Linked DNA regions of Sinorhizobium fredii NGR234. The protein of the gene in region 1 interacts with the protein of each later gene in a pairwise test. Links are inferred from orthologs where the notes say so. Each region holds a gene or a part of one and is shown on either strand. Other genes may lie near its edges.

Region 1 (8,615 bases):
GTCGCTGGCGGTGGCGATCGCCGTCGGCGGGTGTTCCTGTCGCAACAGCCTGTTTCCAAGTTCCTCACCGGCCTTGTAGTCGAAATTGCCGTCAACAGTCTGGACGGCGAGTGACTGGCCCGGATGCCGTTGCTGAAACGCCTGAATCCGACTGAGGAAGCCTTCATACCGCTCGCGCGCGACGTCCAGCATTTGGGGCCCCCCCATGTAGCCGAGGCGGCGGTGCCCGAGTGACAACAGGTAGTCGGCGGCGAGATAGCCGCCTCTTCGGTTATCCACGCCGACCAGTGTCTGCCCTTTCAAAGGGCGGTCGACGGTGACGGTATTCCTGCCGCTGACGAGGTCTCCGATCCTGCTTTCGCTGACCGGAACCAGGATAAGCCCGCTTGGCAGGCGGCCGAGCAGCGTTTGTACCTGCTGCTGTTCGGCGGCGGGATCGTCATGGGAATTGGCAAGGAGAACCGAATAGCCTTCAGCCGACGCCAGCATCTCGACATGTTTCGCAAGCTCGGCAAAGAACGGGTTGGTGATATCAGGGATCACCAAGCCTATGAGGTCAGTCTTGTTCAGCCTCAGGTTACGTCCCAGGGAGTTTGGCGTGTAGCCGAGTTCCCGGATGACTTCTTCGACGCGGATCCGAATCTCTTCACTGACCGTCTTGTTCTTGGCAAGCACCCGGGAGACGGTGCCGACGGCGACTCCCGCGGCCTTCGCGACATCTTTGATCGTGACGGTCAAAAGCACCTCCGCGGCCAAGCCTTAGCGTGCGACTAGATATAGATGCAGTGCAAAAGATTGCAACGATGAAACGTTTCATATTGACAGGGTCGCGTTGAAACGATTTCCTGCTGCCCGAAACGATATCTGGTTTGCCGATGAAACGTTTCACCGTTGCTGGAGGGCGGCGGTTTCTCAAGGAGGATTACCGATGAAACTTTTCAAACTCGCATCCGTCGTGGCACTCGTCGCAGCAACGGCGCTGCCGACCATTGCCGCCGCCGCCGACAAGCCGGTCGTCGGCCTCGTCATGAAGTCGCTCGCCAACGACTTCTTCAAGAACATGCTGGAGGGCGCCGAGGCCCACGCCAAGAAGCGTGGCGACTATGAGCTGAAGGCCATCGGCATGCAGAACGAGACGGATTTCGAAAGCCAGTTGAACGGTGTCGAGAACTTCATCACCCAGGGCGTCGATGCGATCGTCATTGCACCAGCCGATTCGCGTGCGATGGTCGCTCCGCTGAAGAAGGCGATCGATGCAGGTATCACGGTGGTCAACTTCGACGTGTCGCTCGACGAGCAGGCCAAGAAGGATGCAGGGCTCGATCTGGCCTTCGTCGGCCCCGACAACCGCGGCGGCGCCAAGCTGGCCGGCGACGCCCTTGCCAAGGCGCTCGGCGAAGGCGGCAAGGTCGTCATCATCGAGGGCAATCCGGGTGCCGACAACGCGGCCCAGCGCAAGCTCGGCTTTGAGGATGCGGTCGCCGCCGGCAAGCTCAACCTTCTCGATTCGCGCACCGCGCATTGGGAGACGGAAGAGGCCAACTCGGTGTTCTCGACAATGCTGACGGCTCACCCGGACATCCAGGGTGTCATGGCGGCAAACGACTCGATGGCGATTGGCGTCATCAAGGCGCTCGATGCTGCCGGCCGCTCCGACATCAAGGTCGTCGGCTTCGACAACGTCTCGGCCGTCCAGCCGCTGCTGAAGGAAGGCAAGCTGCTTGCGACCGTGGACCAGTTCGGTTCGCAAATGGCATCCGATGCCATCGACAAGGCGCTGGCGGTGGTGGGCGGCGGACCGAAGCTCGAGGGCTGGGTCAAGACCGACATCAAGCTCGTTACCACGGACGACGTGAAGTAACGCGGCCTGTCGCACCGCACCGGCTTCTTGCTGGTGCGGTCTCCTCCCGCGGGGATGTTTCCATGAAAACGAACCTGGCCCACGTCGACGGGGCGACGAGCACGGCAACGCAGCCACTGCTCGAGCTTCACGACATTCGCAAACGCTTCGGCGGAACGGTCGCGCTTGCCGGCGTGACGCTCTCGGTCGCGCCCGGAGAGGTGCACGGGCTTATCGGCGAGAACGGCGCCGGAAAGTCCACCCTCATCAAGGTCCTTTGCGGCATCGTCAAGCCCGACTCCGGTGCCATCACATTGGCCGGCGACGCCTATGCGCCGCACACGCCGCGGGATGCCAAGGCGCGCGGCCTGCAGGTCGTGCACCAGGAGTTCAACCTGCTGCCCTTTCTCTCGGTCGCCGAGAACATCTTTATCGAGCACTTGCCGCGCAACGCCCTCGGCGTGGTGAAGCGCCGCGACATGCACACACGCGTCCGAGCCGCTCTCGATGCGATCGGATTGAAGGATATCGATGTCCGCTGGCCGGTGGAACGGCTCGGCATTGCCCATCGGCAGCTCGTCGAGGTCGCCCGTGCGCTGATGACAGAGAGCCGGGTGCTCATCCTGGACGAGCCAACCGCCACGCTGACGTCGCGTGAAACCGAACGACTGTTCGCGATCATCGACGACCTGCGGCGGCGTGGCGTGTCCATCATTTTCGTCTCGCACCACCTCGACGAGGTTTTCCGGCTATGCGACCGGGTTACGGTCTTGCGCAACGGCGAAACGGTCACGAGCCGCCGGATTGGCGAGACGACCCAGGACGAGCTGGTCCGGGCCATGGTCGGGCAGCAACTGCAAAAGGAGATGACGCACAGCACCGCGTCGTCGGCGCGGTCCGACACAGTGCTGTCGCTGGTCAACTTTCGCCATGCGCAATCACCCCATGTGGACGGAATCTCCTTCGATCTTCACAAGGGCGAAATTCTCGGCATCGCCGGCCTCGTAGGCTCCGGCCGCACCGAATTGCTGCGCGCCATCTTCGCCGCCGAACCGCCGCTGTCAGGCACCTTGATGCGGGACGGCAAACCGGTAGCCCTGCGTTCTCCCCGCGATGCGATCCGCGCGGGAATCGGCTTCGTCACCGAAGACCGCAAGGAAGAAGGGCTGATCCTGTCGATGCCGATCGCAGCGAACGTGACGATGGCTTCTCTGTCGGATGTGTCACGGGGTGGCCTGCTCGATCAAAGGGCCGAAAATGCCCTGACCGAAAAGCTCGGAGCCGATCTGAAGCTGAAATATGGCGGGCCCGGCAAGAACGCCGCGACACTCTCGGGCGGCAACCAGCAGAAGGTGGTTCTCGCCAAATGGCTCGCGCGCAAGCCGGAGATCCTGCTCTTGGATGAACCGACCCGCGGCGTAGATGTCGGCGCAAAGGCGGAGATCTACGCCCTGATCCGGCGACTGGCCGAACGCGGCCTTGCTCTCCTGGTGGTTTCCTCGGAACTGCCTGAACTGATGACGCTTTGCGACAGGATCATGGTGATGTCGCAGCATCGCATCGTTGGCTCGCTCCCGCGCGCCGAATTCTCCGAAGAAAAGATTCTGACCTACGCCTATCAGGGCGAAAAAAGACAGACGGGGCACTGACATGCAACTCGACGAACAAGTACCAAGCGCGCCGGTCGCAGCGGTCGCCCCGGCAGTCTCGATGAAGCTGCTGCTGCGCGACGCCGGCATCGGCATCGCCCTCCTGCTGCTCATCCTGTTTTTCGCCCTGACGACGGATCACTTCCTGTCGCCGAACAACATTTCCAACATCCTGACGCAGATCACCATCAACCTGATCCTCGCGATCGGCATGACTTTCGTCATCCTTATCGGCGGCATCGATCTCTCGGTCGGCTCCATGCTGGCGTTCTGCGCGGTGGTCGGCGGCTCGGTGCTGACCATTCCGGACCTCTCGGTCTTCCAGGCGGTGAGCCTGGCGACCGTTGCGGCGGTCGGGACCGGTGCGCTCTGCGGCTTCCTGAACGGCTGGATCAGCGCCTTCTGGGGGCTGCCGTCCTTCATCGTCACGCTCGGCATGCTTAACATCGCCCGCGGCGCCGCGCTGCAGGTGACGGATGCCCGGACCATCTATTCCTTTCCGGCGAGTTTCAACGCCTTTGGCTCGCAGATGATCTACGGCGTGCCGGTCGTCTTCCTGATCGCGCTTGCTCTTGTGGCCGTCGCCTGGTTCGTCCTTTCGAAGACGGTGTTCGGGCGGCTGCTCTACGGGATCGGCAATAACGAGGAAGCCGTTCGCCTCGCCGGCCACTCGCTGATGACCTACAAGATCGCGGCGTTCACGATCGCCGGCATCCTGGTCGGGATTGCCGCGATGGTCTACATGGCAAGGCTCAACATCGCCAGCCCGATCATCGGCATCGGCTTCGAACTCAACGCCATCGCCGCCGTCATCATCGGCGGAACGAGCCTCAGCGGCGGACGCGGCAGCGTGATCGGGACGCTGCTTGGCGCCTGCATCATCGGCGTATTGGCGAACGGCCTCATCCTCTTCGGGCTGAGCGATTTCATGCGTCAGTTGATTACCGGTGTCGTGATCATCCTGGCCGTCATCATCGACAAGTACCGCGAACGGATCACGGCCGCCTGACGGCGGCGGTCCGCCTCAAGCGCGGGGCGTTCAAACGTAGTCCACGGTACACGACAATAGCTTCGTCGGTTGCGGAACGGCAGGGCCTCTCCTCCGTCCTCATCCCTGTGAGAAGCACAGGGATGAGGACGGAAAAGCATTCGCCAAGCCAAATTACGTCATCCCAAACCGCCGCACACATTTGGGCGGCATGCATTGGCCAAAGGCCGCACCCAGACCGGAGCGCCGAGAACCGTCGCGACGGCGACAAGGATGGATCTAGTCCCGCAGCCGCAGTTCATCGGTCCGCATCTGCAGGGAATCGAGGGTCGAGAGGAAGCTCATGCCGAGCAGACTGCGGTCGAGCTTGCCTTCCGCCGCGACGGTTGCCCGGATATTGCGGCGCTCGATCGAGCCGATCGCAATTTGCTCCAGCGTCACCGGCGCGGCAAGCGCCGGCCCGTTTGCCGTCATCACGGTCAGCGTATAGCCAAGGTTCGACGGATCGAGGCCGATCCGTTCGGCGTCGTCGTAGGTGAGGGCGATGCTGCTGGCGCCGGTATCGACGAGCATGCTGACCGCCCGGCCATTGATCGTTGCGTCGGCCTGGAAATGGCCGTCGAGGCGCTTGCGCAGCACGACTTCCTGCTGCCCCCCGCTGTCGGTGACGACCATCGTTCGGCCGGGCATCAGTTCGGAAAGGACCCGATCGCCGAAGGCCTGAAGCTCGACGCGATAGGCATAGCCGGAAACGAGGCCAACGGCGATCAGCAGCCATATGGCAATCTGGCGCACACTCTCCCCGAAATGGCGTCGGCTGCGGAGTATCCCGGCGGCCAGCAGCGTCGCAATGGCACCGAGCGAGACGAGTTGCCCGAAGTCGTCATTGTTCATGCCGAGGGTCTGGCCGCTGTCGTGATTGATGAGGAGGAGTGCGAGGCCGATGCCCAGGATTGCCAGCAGAAGGATCAGACGGTTCATATGCCGCTTCGTTCCCGCGCCAGCCGCGTCCGGCGTGTTTCGCGTCGCGGCTTTCGCTCGACCGTTTCCAGGCGCGCCGGCAGCGCCAGCATGATGTTGTGCCGCTCCGCTTCGGTGTAGAGCGTCCAGGAGCCGATTTCATCGCGCGTGCGGCCGCAGCCGAAACAGTAGCCCGTCCGGTCGTCGATTGCGCAAACGAGAATGCAGGGAGATTCCATCGGCCTGGCGCGCTCTGCTACTGAAAACATGCAGCAATTCAAAGGGCTACAGCCTTTCGCGTGTCTGATAGGACGCGCGGCGCCGTAGGGTTCGTCAAACTATATCGGCCTTTCAGACCGCCAGCGCAAGGGCGCCCAGCACCGCGATTTCCGTCAGCTGCTGCGTGGCGCCGATCGTGTCGCCGGTGTGGCCACCGAGCTTGCGGGAGACGATCCTGCCGAAGCCCAACACTGTGACGGCGAAAGCGGCAAAAGCGAGCGGCGCTGCAATCGGCGGAATCCCGGCTGCATAGAACAGCAGAAGCGCGAGGATTGCTCCGGAGCCCAGCGCCTGTGATGTCGCGCGCGGTTCCGGAATGCCTGCTGCCGCGGCAACGCCGTCGCGGCGCGCCGGGAGCAGGCGCGACCAGTGCCAGACCATGGCCATGCGGCTGAGGGCGGCAGTCCCGAGAAGCGCCGATGCGCCACCAAGGGGAGAGAGGAGCGGCAGGAAGGCGGCGAGCGCCGAGACGCGAAGGCCGAAGGAAAGGATGAGCGCGACCGCGGCATAGGTGCCGATGCGGCTGTCCTTCATGATTGTCAGTGCCGCCTCGCGATCGCGGCCGCCGCCCAGGCCGTCGGCCGTATCGCCGAGGCCGTCCTCGTGCAGCGCGCCGGTGACCAACGCCTGCATGGCGACGATCAGGAAAGCGGTGAACAGCGAGCTCGCCTGAAGCACGTCCAGGAGCGCCGCCAGCAAAGCGGCGGGCAGGGCGATCACAATCCCGGCAAGCGGAAAGGCGCGCACGGCGCGGCTCAGCCGACCGTCATAATCGACGAAATGCCGCCGAGGCATGGGAATGCGGCTCAGGAACGCCACCGATCGCGCCAGATCATCACAAAGGTTGCCGATAAAGCGCATTGTCGCTCCCAGGTCGGAGCCGCCCGAATCGCCGGCCCTTTGCCGGATCATGCTCCGGCGACAGCATTTGGCGCAAATGCCGTTGCCGGAAACGCTGGCAGCCTCTATGACGGGCGCCGACCACCTTCGGACATGCAAGGATTCCCCATGAGTGCCAGCGGCCTGCCGTTTGATGATTTCCGCGAGTTGTTGCGAAACCTGCCGGGACCGGATGCGGCGGCACTTGTTGCGGCGCGTGAACGGGACGCGCAGTTGACGAAGCCGCCGGGTGCGCTCGGCCGTCTTGAGGAAATCGCTTTCTGGCTCGCCGCCTGGACGGGCCGTCCGCCTGCGGTCAACCGGCCGCTCGTGGCGATCTTCGCCGGCAATCACGGTGTGACCAGGCAGGGCGTCACGCCTTTTCCCTCGTCGGTTACGGCCCAGATGGTGGAGAATTTCGCCGCCGGGGGCGCGGCCATCAATCAGATCTGCGTGACGCATGACCTCGGGCTCAAGGTCTTCGATCTGGCGCTCGATTATCCGACCGGCGATATCACCGAGGAAGCGGCGCTGTCCGAACGCGACTGCGCCGCGACGATGGCCTTCGGCATGGAGGCGATCGCCGGCGGCACCGACCTGCTCTGCATCGGCGAAATGGGCATCGGCAACACGACGATCGCCGCCGCCATCAATCTCGGCCTCTATGGCGGGACGGCGGAGGAATGGGTCGGTCCGGGCACCGGCTCCGAAGGCGAAGTGTTGAAGCGCAAGATCGCCGCGGTCGAGAGGGCTGTGGCGCTGCATCGCGATCACCTGTCCGATCCGCTCGAACTGATGCGCCGGCTCGGCGGGCGCGAGATCGCCGCCATGGCGGGCGCCATCCTCGCGGCGCGCATGCAGAAGGTGCCTGTGATCATCGACGGCTACGTGGCGACGGCCGCTGCAGCGATCCTCAAGGCTGCCAATCCGGCGGCACTCGACCATTGCCTGATCGGCCATGTCTCGGGAGAACCGGGGCACATCCGCGCCATCGAAAAGCTCGGCAAGACACCACTCTTGGCGCTCGGCATGCGGCTCGGCGAGGGCACGGGCGCCGCACTTGCCGCAGGCATCGTCAAGGCGGCTGCCGCTTGCCATGGCGGAATGGCGACCTTCGCCCAGGCCGGCGTCAGCAACAAGGACTGAAGCCCAAGCTTGGTCCATTCCTGTCGGTCGACTGTCAGCCATGGTATGCTTGGCGACTGCGGTCTTGATGCGGCGCGCCTTCTCGCTTATCGGGAGACATGGGGGCGTTCTTCAATTGAAGCCGGCCTCGCATTCGCCGCAATCGCAATGTCGAAGCTGCACAGTCAAGCTCGTCGAGATGAAATGGACGCCAAGAACACCACCTCCCGTCACGGTCAAGCGGCCCCTGTCACAAAGCATACCGGCATCCGGCATCTCTTTGCGGCCGCGAGCTATTCGCTGGGCGGTGCGAAGCGGCTGATCGGCGAGGCGGCTTTTCGCCACGAGCTGATTGCCTTCGCCGTTGCAATGGCCGCCTTCGTCATCGCCGGCGCCAGCCTCTTCCAATATGTGGCGATGGCCATCCTGTTCCTGCTGATGATGGCTTTCGAAGCGATCAATACGGCGATCGAAGAGATCGTCGACCGCGTCTCGCCGGAAATCTCGGACATGGGCAAGCACGCCAAGGATCTCGGATCCTTCGCCTGCCTCTGCCTTATCCTGGCGAATGCCACCTACGCTTTGTACGTGGTGTTTCTGGCGCGCTATCTAGGCTGACGACCGACGATAATTACTCGATCACGCGAAGCTCTTGCGGCGGCGGGCCGGCGAGGGGGCGTCCTCGACCGGCGGCAGGCTCTGCAACACGCGGCGCGGCGGCAGGATGGCGATTGCCTCGGTGCCTTCGCGAAGCTTCGAGCGCAGGATGAATTGACCGTTGTGCTTGGCGAGGATCGCCTGGACGATCGGCAGGCCAAGTCCGGTGCCCTGCTCGGCGCTCTTGATCGCGATCGAGCCCTGTCCGAAGGCGGAGAGCACGATCGGAATCTCTTCC
Region 2 (9,230 bases), 1.3 Mb from region 1 along the record:
TCGCGGCGAAAGATCTTGGCGCGGCCCTGCAGGCCGAGCGCTTCGATATTGACCCTGATGAGCCCGCGGCCTTCGACGCCCTGCTCGACGAAAAGCGCCTGCCGGCAGCCGCGTGACAGAGCCTCGAGCCCCACGGCACCGGTACCGGCGAAGAGGTCGAGCACGCGGCCACCGTCCAGAACGCCGGGGTAGCCATGGCTCAGGATGTTGAACAGGCTCTCGCGCGTCCGGTCGGTGGTCGGCCGAATATCGTTGGACTTGGGTGTGGCGAGCGCGCGGCCCCGAAACTCTCCGCCGACGATGCGCACGGCCGATTACTTCCCCTTGCCGCGCGGCTTGCCGCCGCCCGTGCGACCGCCGGGCTTACCTCCTCCGGGCCTGCCGCCACCGGGCTTGCCCCCGCCGGGCTTACCGCCACCACGAGGACCGCCGGAGCGCTGGCCGAAGGACTTTCCCCCTGCCGGCTTGCCACCGGGCGCCTTGCCACGCGGCCGATCACCGAACGGACGATCTCCGCCTTCGCGGCCCTGAGGGCGATCATCTTTGCTGCGGCTTGTCCGTGGCTTTTCGGAAAATGCGCGGCTGTCGCCTGCGGCCCGCGCCGGACGTTCGCCACGCGGGCGCTCGCTGCCTTCGCGACGCGGCGGGCGATCGCCGTGGTCGCGCGATTTCCGTTCGCCGGAATCGAAAGGCCGGCGGCGTTCGAAACCACCGTCGCGAGCCTCATCCTTACGGCGAACCGGTTCGCTGGCGCTGATCCAATCGCCATCCTCGTCGGCACGTTTGACCGGTGGCCGCGGGGCGCGGTCCGGCCGAGCATCTGCCTTGGCAGGGCGTGCCTTGCGGTCGGGATCGAACTTTGCCGATGTCTTTGTCGCGGCGCCATCCTTGGTGCGGCCGTAACGCTTCGTCTTCGGCGCACCTTCCGGACGCTCGCGACGCGCGGGTTTCGGCGAGGTGTCTTCCTCAGCCCCCTTCGGCTTCTTTTCAGCGACCGGACGCGCCCCAGGCGCCATCCAGACATTCGCCGTTCGGCTGCGCTTCGCCGGAGGCCGGGCGGGGCGATCCTCGAACTTCTCGCGGGGACGTTCCCGCCGGTCGCGGGAACGGCTGTCATCGCGCTGCGTATCAAGGCGCGCAAGTGCCCGTTCGCGCTTGTCCTCGGGCTTTTCACGCCGGGCGCTTCGTTCCTTCCCCCACTCGGGAGCGACCTCGTTGTGGGCTTCCCTTTCCGGCGCGGCCGGCTGGTCGTTGTAGAGCGGCGCGTCGAAATTCGCCTTCGATTCGGCGATCAAACGCGGGCCGAGCTGGTCCCGGAGCGTGCGGCCCCGGATCTCCTGGACATGGCCCTCCGGCAACTCGCCCAGTTGGAACGGGCCATAGGAAATGCGGATCAGCCGGTTCACGTCGAGGCCGAGCGCCCCGAGCACGTTCTTGATCTCGCGGTTCTTGCCTTCGCGGAGCCCCATGGTGATCCAGACGTTCGATCCCTGAACCCGGTCGAGCGTCGCCTCGATCGCACCATAGAGGACGCCGTCGACGGCGATCCCCTCCTTCAGCCGGTCGAGCGCTTCCTGGTCGATTTCGCCATGCGCGCGGACGCGATAGCGTCGCAACCAACCGGTCGACGGCAATTCGAGGGCGCGGGCAAGTCCCCCGTCGTTGGTCAGGAGCAGCAGGCCCTCGGTATTGATGTCAAGGCGGCCGACCGACAGCACGCGCGGCAGTTCGTCCGGCAGGTTGTCGAAGACCGTCGGGCGGCCCTCCGGATCGGAATTGGTCGTCACCAGACCGGCCGGTTTGTAATAGAGCCAGAGGCGCGTCCGCTCGATGCCGCGGATCGGATGGCCGTCGACCTCGATTTGGTCGGCAAGCGTTGCATTGACAACTGGCGTCTCAAGCACGACGCCGTTGAGCTTGACGCGCCCTTCCATGATCATCCGCTCGATGTCGCGGCGCGAGGCGACGCCGGCGCGCGACAGGATCTTCGAGATGCGCTGCGGCTCGTCGAGGCCGGCATCAGCTTTCGGCGCCGCGTTGCCGGGTCGCGCCGCGTTGGCCTTCTTCTCGCCGGAAGAGTAATTGCCCTTCCGACCTTTACCCTTGCCGGGCCCGGTGGACTTGTCTTTGAATGTCATTTCTGTTGCCTGCCTTTTGCGGCTGTCCTATCAGGTCGAGGGCCGTGGGTTAAGAGAAATTATGAGCACGTGATGGCGGAAACGACGCGCTACATGGATGCGGCACTCGACGAGGCGCGGAAGGCGGCTGCGCGGGGCGAGGTGCCGATCGGCGCCGTCGTGGTGCTCGACGGCGAGGTCGTCGCCGCTGCCGGCAATCGCACGCGCGAATTGAGGGACATCACCGCCCATGCCGAAATCGAAGCGATCCGCCAGGCGGCAGCCGCCGTTGGCGACGAGCGTCTTTCGGGCGCCGATCTCTATGTGACGCTTGAACCTTGCACCATGTGCGCGGCAGCGATCTCCTTTGCGCGCATACGCCGCCTTTACTACGGCGCCGAGGATCCGAAAGGCGGCGCCGTCGAAAACGGCGTCAGGTTCTATGGCTCGCCGACCTGCCACCATGTGCCGGATGTCTATTCCGGCCTCGCCGAGCGCGAGGCCGCCGATCTTCTGCGCGCGTTTTTTACCGCCCGGCGTTGACGGAAACAGATCAACTGGCGGCGAGCGCCTCGAGTTCCTTCCCCACCAGCCGATAGCGTGTCCACTCCGACAGCGGTTCCGCCCCGATCGCCTCGTAGACGCGAATGGCCGGCTCGTTCCAATCGAGAACGCTCCACTCGAAGCGGCCGCAACCCTCGGCGATCGCAATGCGCGCCAGGTGCTTGAGCAGCATCTTGCCTGCCCCGGAGCCGCGGTGCTCGGGCGTCACGTACAGATCCTCGAGATAGAGGCCCTTGCGGGCCTGCCAGGTCGAATAGTTGTAGAACCAGATGGCGAAGCCGGCCGGCGCGCCGTCGACCTCGCAGATGACCGCACGGCTGACCCGATCCGGCCCGAAGAGCGACGCGGTCAGAAGCTCGACGGTCGCCTCGACCTCATGCTCGGCTTTCTCATAGGTGGCGAGCTCGGTGATGAAACGCAGGATCGTCGCCGCATCGTCCGGAACCGCGTCGCGAATGCCGATTGCCATGGCTTAGAACGGCCAGTACCACTTGCTGCCGCTGTTGGCGACCTGCGCCGCCTTCTTGCGCCGGCGTTCCTTGTCCTTTTCCGCCTCGCCGAGATCTGTTTCGGCGCCCTCCGGCAGGCGGCGATATTCGAGCGGCGGGTCGCTCAGGAACCGGCGCTTGTCGGAATAGGCGCCCATCTCGATCTTGCGGGCTTCGCGATAGGCCGCCTGCTGTTCCTTGGCGGAAAGACGGCGACCGTTGGCGCTCGCCTTTGCAAGCGGCGATACGTAATTGGGATTGTTCTTGTTGGCGTCAGCCTCTTCGCGCAGGCGATTGCGCACTTCCTCGGGCGACTCGACCCAGGCGGGATTGGCTTCGCGGTTGGCGAGAGACTGCTGCGGCTGAATCAGCGCGGCTTGCTCTCCCTGCTGCGGCGGCAACACCAGGCCCGCACGCGGCTGGTATTTGACCGGGTCCTTCTTGGGCGGGGCCAGGCTGATGGCGCTGCCGAGGTCGTCGACCAACTGTTCGCCTGCCGACTTGTCCGTACCGTAGGTCGGGCCGCCGATGCAGCCGGAAAGCACCAGGCTACCTGCCACGACAGCAGCAATGCCCGCAAACACCCGCAACTCTCGCGTCATTTCCATGAAATTCCTTCCAGCCCCGCCGCACCGCGGCCATTACGCGCCCCCATGGCGGAAAAATCCGCCAAATTTCGGGCAGTTTGTACCGGATGAACGCGGCAAGCGCAATTCACCCGGTAAAACGTCCATCAAGGCTTGAAGCCGAGCTCCCGCAATGCGGCGGCGTCGCGCGCCGACACGTCCGGATAAAACGGATCGGAGCCGATATCCGTGGTGATTCGCCAGGAGCGGGCGCATTTGCGGCCTTCGGCAAGCTTCGGCACGACGCCGACCTTTGCCACGTCCGGCAAGGTGAAGGCACCGGCCGGCCCCTCGGCGCCGTCGATCTCGATCGCCGAGGTGATGCAGATCTCGGCGAAGTCCTGGCCATCGAGCGCCGCTCTCAGGTCCGGGTCGGCGACGTGGACAATCGGGGCGGCCTCGAGCGAGGAGCCGATCCGCTTGTCCTTGCGCTCGATCTCGAGAGCTCCGGTGACGACCTTGCGCACTTCGCGGATCTTCCGCCACTTCTCGGCGAGCACCTCGTTGCGCCACTCCGCCGGCACGGCCGGGAACTGCTCGAGATGCACCGAGACGGCCTCCGGATTGCGGGAAAGCCAGGCTTCCTCGGCGGTGAAGGGCAGCATCGGTGCGAGCCAGGTGACCAGGCAATCGAACAGCGTACGGATGACCTGGAGCGCAGCGCGGCGGCGAAGCGACGACGGCGCATCGCAGTAGAGCGCGTCCTTGCGGATGTCGAAATAGAAGGCCGACAGTTCGACATTCGAGAAATCGATCAGCGCCCGGGCGATCCGCTTGAAGTCGAAGGCATCGTAGCCTTCGCGCACCAGCCGGTCGAGTTCGGCCAGCCGGTGCAGCATCAGTTGCTCGAGCTCCGGCATGTCGGCGAGCGCGATCGTCTCGCCCTTGTCGTGGGCGAGGGTGCCCAGCATCCAGCGGATGGTGTTCCTGAGCTTACGGTAGGCATCGATATTGGTCTGGATGATCGTCTTGCCGAGGCGCTGGTCTTCCCAATAGTCGGTCGTCATCACCCAGAGGCGCAGGATGTCGGCGCCGGCATCCTTCATCACCTCCTGCGGCGTGACGGTGTTGCCCTTCGACTTCGACATCTTCTCGCCCTTCTCATCCATGGTGAAACCATGGGTGACGACGGCGTCGTAGGGCGCACGGCCACGGGTCGCGCAGCTTTCCAGCAACGAGGAATGGAACCAGCCGCGGTGCTGGTCGGAGCCTTCGAGATAGACATCGGCCGGCCATTTCAGATCCGGACGGTCCTCGAGCGTGAAGGTGTGGGTCGAGCCGGAATCGAACCACACGTCGAGGATGTCCATGACCTGGTGCCAGCGGGCATGGTCGTGGTCGTTTCCAAGGAAGCGCTCCTTCGCCCCCTCGGCAAACCAGGCGTCGGCGCCTTCCTCCTCGAAGGCCTCGAGGATGCGGGCGTTGACCTTTTCGTCGACGAGGATCTGGCCGTCATCGTCGGCAAAGATCGCGATCGGCACGCCCCAGGCGCGCTGGCGCGACAGCACCCAGTCGGGGCGCTGCTCGATCATGGCACGCAGGCGGTTCTGGCCGGCGCCGGGGACGAAGCGGGTGTCGTCGATGGCGTTGAGGGCCCGCGAGCGCAGCGTCGTGCCGTCGCCGAAGTCCTTGTCCATGTAGACGAACCATTGCGGCGTGTTGCGGAAGATGACCGGCTTCTTCGAGCGCCAGGAATGCGGATAGGAATGCTTCATCCGGCCGCGGGCAAAAAGCGCATGGCGGGCGATCAGCGCCTTGATGACGCGGTCGTTGGCGTCGCCCTTCTTGCCCTTGTCGTCGATGACCCGTCCGGCGCCGCCTTCGGCCTCGGGACCGAAGCCCGGCGCGTCGGCCGTGTAATAGCCGGCGTCGTCGACCGGGAACGGGATCGCCGACGAGATACCGCGGTCTTCGAGGAGGCGCACGTTCTCCATCCAGGCCTCGAAGTCCTCGCGGCCGTGGCTCGGTGCGGTGTGGACGAAGCCGGTGCCGGCGTCGTCCGTCACATGCTCGCCGTCGAGGAGCGGCACCTGGAAGGCATAACCACCGCCGAGACCGTGAAGCGGATGGGCGCAAGTGACCGTGCCCAACTCCTCCGGCTCGAGATCGCGGACAAAATTGAAGGTGACCTTTGCCTTGGCGGCCGACTCGTCCGCGAGGCGCTTGGCGAAGATCAGCTTTTCGCCCGGCTGCGGGCCATAATCGTTCTCGGCCGTCGCGACCTCGTAGAGGCCATAGGCGTAGCGCGACGAATAGGCGACCGCGCGGTTGCCGGGGATCGTCCAGGGCGTCGTGGTCCAGATGACGACGAAGGCGCCGGCGAGCGCGTCCGGACCTTCGGCGACAGGGAACTTCACCCAGATCATGTCGCTCTCGACATCGGCATATTCGATTTCGGCCTCGGCCAGCGCGGTGCGCTCGACGACCGACCACATGACGGGCTTGGAACCGCGATAGAGCTGGCCGGCCTTGGCGATCTTCATCAGTTCGCCGGCGATGCGGGCTTCCGCATGGAAGTTCATCGTCGTGTAAGGCTTATCGAAATCGCCCTCGATGCCAAGCCGCTTGAACTCCTCGGTCTGGACCTCGATCCAGCCACTGGCGAAGTCGCGGCATTCCTGGCGGAACTCGTTGACCGGAACGTCGTCCTTGTTGCGGCCCTTCTCGCGATATTTCTCCTCGATCTTCCATTCGATCGGCAGGCCGTGGCAGTCCCAGCCCGGGACGTAATTGGCGTCGAAGCCGCGCATCTGGAACGAGCGGTTGATGACGTCCTTGAGGATCTTGTTCAGCGCATGGCCGATATGGATGTTGCCGTTGGCATAGGGCGGTCCGTCATGCAGCACGAACTTTTCGCGGCCGGCGGCGGAGGCGCGAAGCTTCTTGTAGAGCTCCATCTTCTGCCAGCGGGCGACGGTTTCCGGCTCCTTCTGCGGCAGGCCGGCGCGCATCGGGAACTCCGTCTGCGGCAGGTAGAGCGTCGAGGAATAGTCGATCTTTTCAGCGGTCTCTGTCATGGTCTTTTGCATTCGTCTTTTCCGCGCGGGATCGTCACGCAGGCGGAAGGGTTCGGTCTATCGAAGATGACTGGAAGGGCGTGAAACGCCGAAATCCCGGACCTTCCGGCGCCCCTAGCGCGCGCGGAAAGCCGGGCCGATAATTCGCTGATCGATGGTCAATCGACGATGCCGGGTCATAGTGGCCGGTTGTTTAAGGCGTTTTCGGCCTTTTGAAAAGGTCCGCGAGCGCAGCATGGCGCGATTCTTTGCGCCAGCATACTGCCTCCCTCGCCCACCTCAGGCGAAATTGATCTGGCGGTCGATCTCGCTCAAAGGCTGAACGCCGGCAAGAAGGGCACGCGCCTCCTTCTCGTCCTCTCTCATATGCGCCATCAAAGGCTCCAGCCCGTCGAATTTCAGCTCGTCGCGCAGATGCCCAAAGAAGGAGACGGCGCAGACCTCGCCGTAGAGATCGCCGGAGAAGTCGAAGACGAAGGTCTCCAGCAGCGCTTCTCCATCGCTGTCGACGGTCGGACGGCGGCCGAAGCTTGCGACGCCGTCGTAAAGAGAACCGTCCGCTCGGCGGAAGCGCACCGCATAGATGCCGTTTCGGAGTTCGGCTTCCTGCGGTAGGCGCATGTTCGCGGTCGGATAGCCGAGGGTGCGCCCGAGCTTCTTGCCGCCGATCACCTCCGCTTCGACCGTGTAGCGATAGCCGAGCATGCCGGCCGCATGCGAGACATCGCCTTCGGCCAGCAAGGAGCGGATGAAGCTCGAAGAAATGACGGAGGCGTTCTCGTCGCGGAAGGCGTCCACCAGCGTCACGCCGAAGCCTTCCTTCGAGCCGGCCGCCATCAGGAAGGCCGGACCGCCTTCCCGCCCCTTGCCAAAATGGAAATCGAAACCGGTGACGACATGTGAGGCGTGCAGCCATTCGCGCAGGATGCGGTGGATGAAATCGGGAGGCCGACAGTTCCGAAAAGGTCCGATCGAAGGGATATTCGATCACGGCGCCAAAACCCATCCCTTCGAGGATGCGGGCCTTCAGCGGCGCCGGGGTCAGGCGGAACACGGGCTGGTCGGGCCGGAAGACGGTGCGCGGATGCGGTTCGAAGGTCAGCACGAGAGCCGGAACGCCCCGGCCCTTTGCCTCGTCGAGCGCGCGGTTCAGCACCGACTGGTGGCCCCGGTGGACGCCGTCGAAATTGCCGATCGCGATCACGCCGCCGTGGAGACGTTCGGGAAGCGGATCACGGGTCTCGTTGCGATGAAAAACCGTCATTGCCGTCTTCCTGTCAGGCGAGCCGGGGCATCCACCACTTCGGCGTCGCTCCTTCCTTCTTCAGGAAGGCGGCGAGCTTCGCCTCGTCGGTGCGGCTTTCATGCATGTATTCCTGCGCGTGAATGCCGGCGCTGATATAGAGCAGATCGAAGCCCGCGTCCTGCGCTCCCTTCACATCGGTCGGCATGCCGTCGCCCACGGCGACGACCCTCGCGAGGTCGAAGGCACCTCTCACCGCCTTCGCTTCGCCAAGGGCGGCGCGGTAGATCGCCTTGTAGGGCTTGCCGGCGATGCGCGCCTCGCCGCCGAGTTCCTCGTAAAGCTTGGCGATCGCGCCCGCGCAGGGGATCAGCCGATGGCCGCGTTCGACGACGAGATCGGGATTGGCACAGATGAACGGTATCTTCCGTTTGGCAAGCCCGGTGAGCGTGGCGCGATAGTGCTCGGGCGTTTCGGTCTCGTCGTCGTAAAAGCCGGCGCAGACGATCGCCTCGGCCTCTTCCGCCGAAACGATCTCGGTGCCCAGTCCTTCCAGCAGCGGCAGGTCGCGATCGGCGCCGATGAAGTAAATCCGCTTCTCTGCGGCAGCGATCAGCGCCCGCGTCACGTCGCCGGAGGTAACGATCCGATCATAGGCTTCGTCGGGAACGCCGAGACCGCGGATCTGCACCTTGACGCTCGGATGCGGCCGCGGCGAATTGGTGATGAGGACGACCGTCACACCTTGGGCGCGCGCCTCGGCAAGCGCCTCGCAGGCGGAGGCGAAGGCCTGGACGCCATTGTGAAGCACACCCCAGACGTCGCAAAGCACCACGTCATACCGGCTGGCGATTTCCCGATAACTGTTGATCCTGACGGCCATCCTGGCTTCCTGCAAACTCGGCTTCCCGGCTGACATCGCAAGGAAGGGCCAAGAATACAAGCCTCGCCTATCGAAAAACGCCGCACTTCCCAAGATTCGGCGGCGGCAATATCAGACTAGCATCAGCAACCAGCCGGCCGCGGCACAGATTGCGAGCGTCTGGAAAACACCGCGCTTCCACCAGAGAAGCGAGGCGGCCGCCAGGATGGTCAGGAACAATGCGGCAGGGTGGAGCGTCGTCGGGTCCGGATAGGGGAGCGAAAGCGGCCCGGCCTCCAAGCGCTCGACGCGG

Evidence for each region.
Region 2: the proteins of NGR_RS19935 (region 1) and ileS interact in binary tests that used the Escherichia coli proteins (3 or more experiments, as listed by UniProt). The link is inferred for Sinorhizobium fredii NGR234 from one-to-one orthologs.

Annotation. Positions count from the first base shown.
Region 1 is NC_012587.1:1,789,686-1,798,300, reverse strand. The notes cover bases 1-2,894. They hold NGR_RS19935 (sugar ABC transporter substrate-binding protein), read left to right. Parts: upstream 1-928; coding sequence 929-1,861; downstream 1,862-2,894. Other genes in these bases: NGR_RS19930 (sugar ABC transporter ATP-binding protein), read left to right, coding at 1,924-2,894; NGR_RS19940 (LacI family DNA-binding transcriptional regulator), read right to left, coding at 1-744. Outside these bases: more of NGR_RS19930, read left to right, coding at 2,895-3,489; NGR_RS19925 (ABC transporter permease), read left to right, coding at 3,491-4,498; NGR_RS19920 (TIGR02281 family clan AA aspartic protease), read right to left, coding at 4,757-5,458; NGR_RS19915 (DUF1289 domain-containing protein), read right to left, coding at 5,455-5,676; NGR_RS19910 (adenosylcobinamide-GDP ribazoletransferase), read right to left, coding at 5,789-6,577; cobT (nicotinate-nucleotide--dimethylbenzimidazole phosphoribosyltransferase), read left to right, coding at 6,725-7,741; NGR_RS19900 (diacylglycerol kinase), read left to right, coding at 7,925-8,338; NGR_RS19895 (sensor histidine kinase), read right to left, coding at 8,360-8,615. UniProt on the Escherichia coli protein: Part of the ABC transporter complex RbsABC involved in ribose import. Binds ribose. Also serves as the primary chemoreceptor for chemotaxis.
Region 2 is NC_012587.1:460,416-469,645, reverse strand. Bases 3,703-7,211 are described here. They hold ileS (isoleucine--tRNA ligase), read right to left. Parts: upstream 6,813-7,211; coding sequence 3,903-6,812; downstream 3,703-3,902. Other genes in these bases: NGR_RS13445 (hypothetical protein), read right to left, coding at 3,703-3,777. Also shown: 16S rRNA (guanine(966)-N(2))-methyltransferase RsmD, read right to left, coding at 1-308; NGR_RS13460 (pseudouridine synthase), read right to left, coding at 315-2,138; NGR_RS13455 (nucleoside deaminase), read left to right, coding at 2,211-2,660; NGR_RS13450 (GNAT family N-acetyltransferase), read right to left, coding at 2,671-3,150; more of NGR_RS13445, read right to left, coding at 3,154-3,702; NGR_RS13430 (TIGR01459 family HAD-type hydrolase), read right to left, coding at 8,090-8,938; chrA (chromate efflux transporter), read right to left, coding at 9,050-9,230. UniProt on the Escherichia coli protein: Catalyzes the attachment of isoleucine to tRNA(Ile). As IleRS can inadvertently accommodate and process structurally similar amino acids such as valine, to avoid such errors it has two additional distinct tRNA(Ile)-dependent editing activities.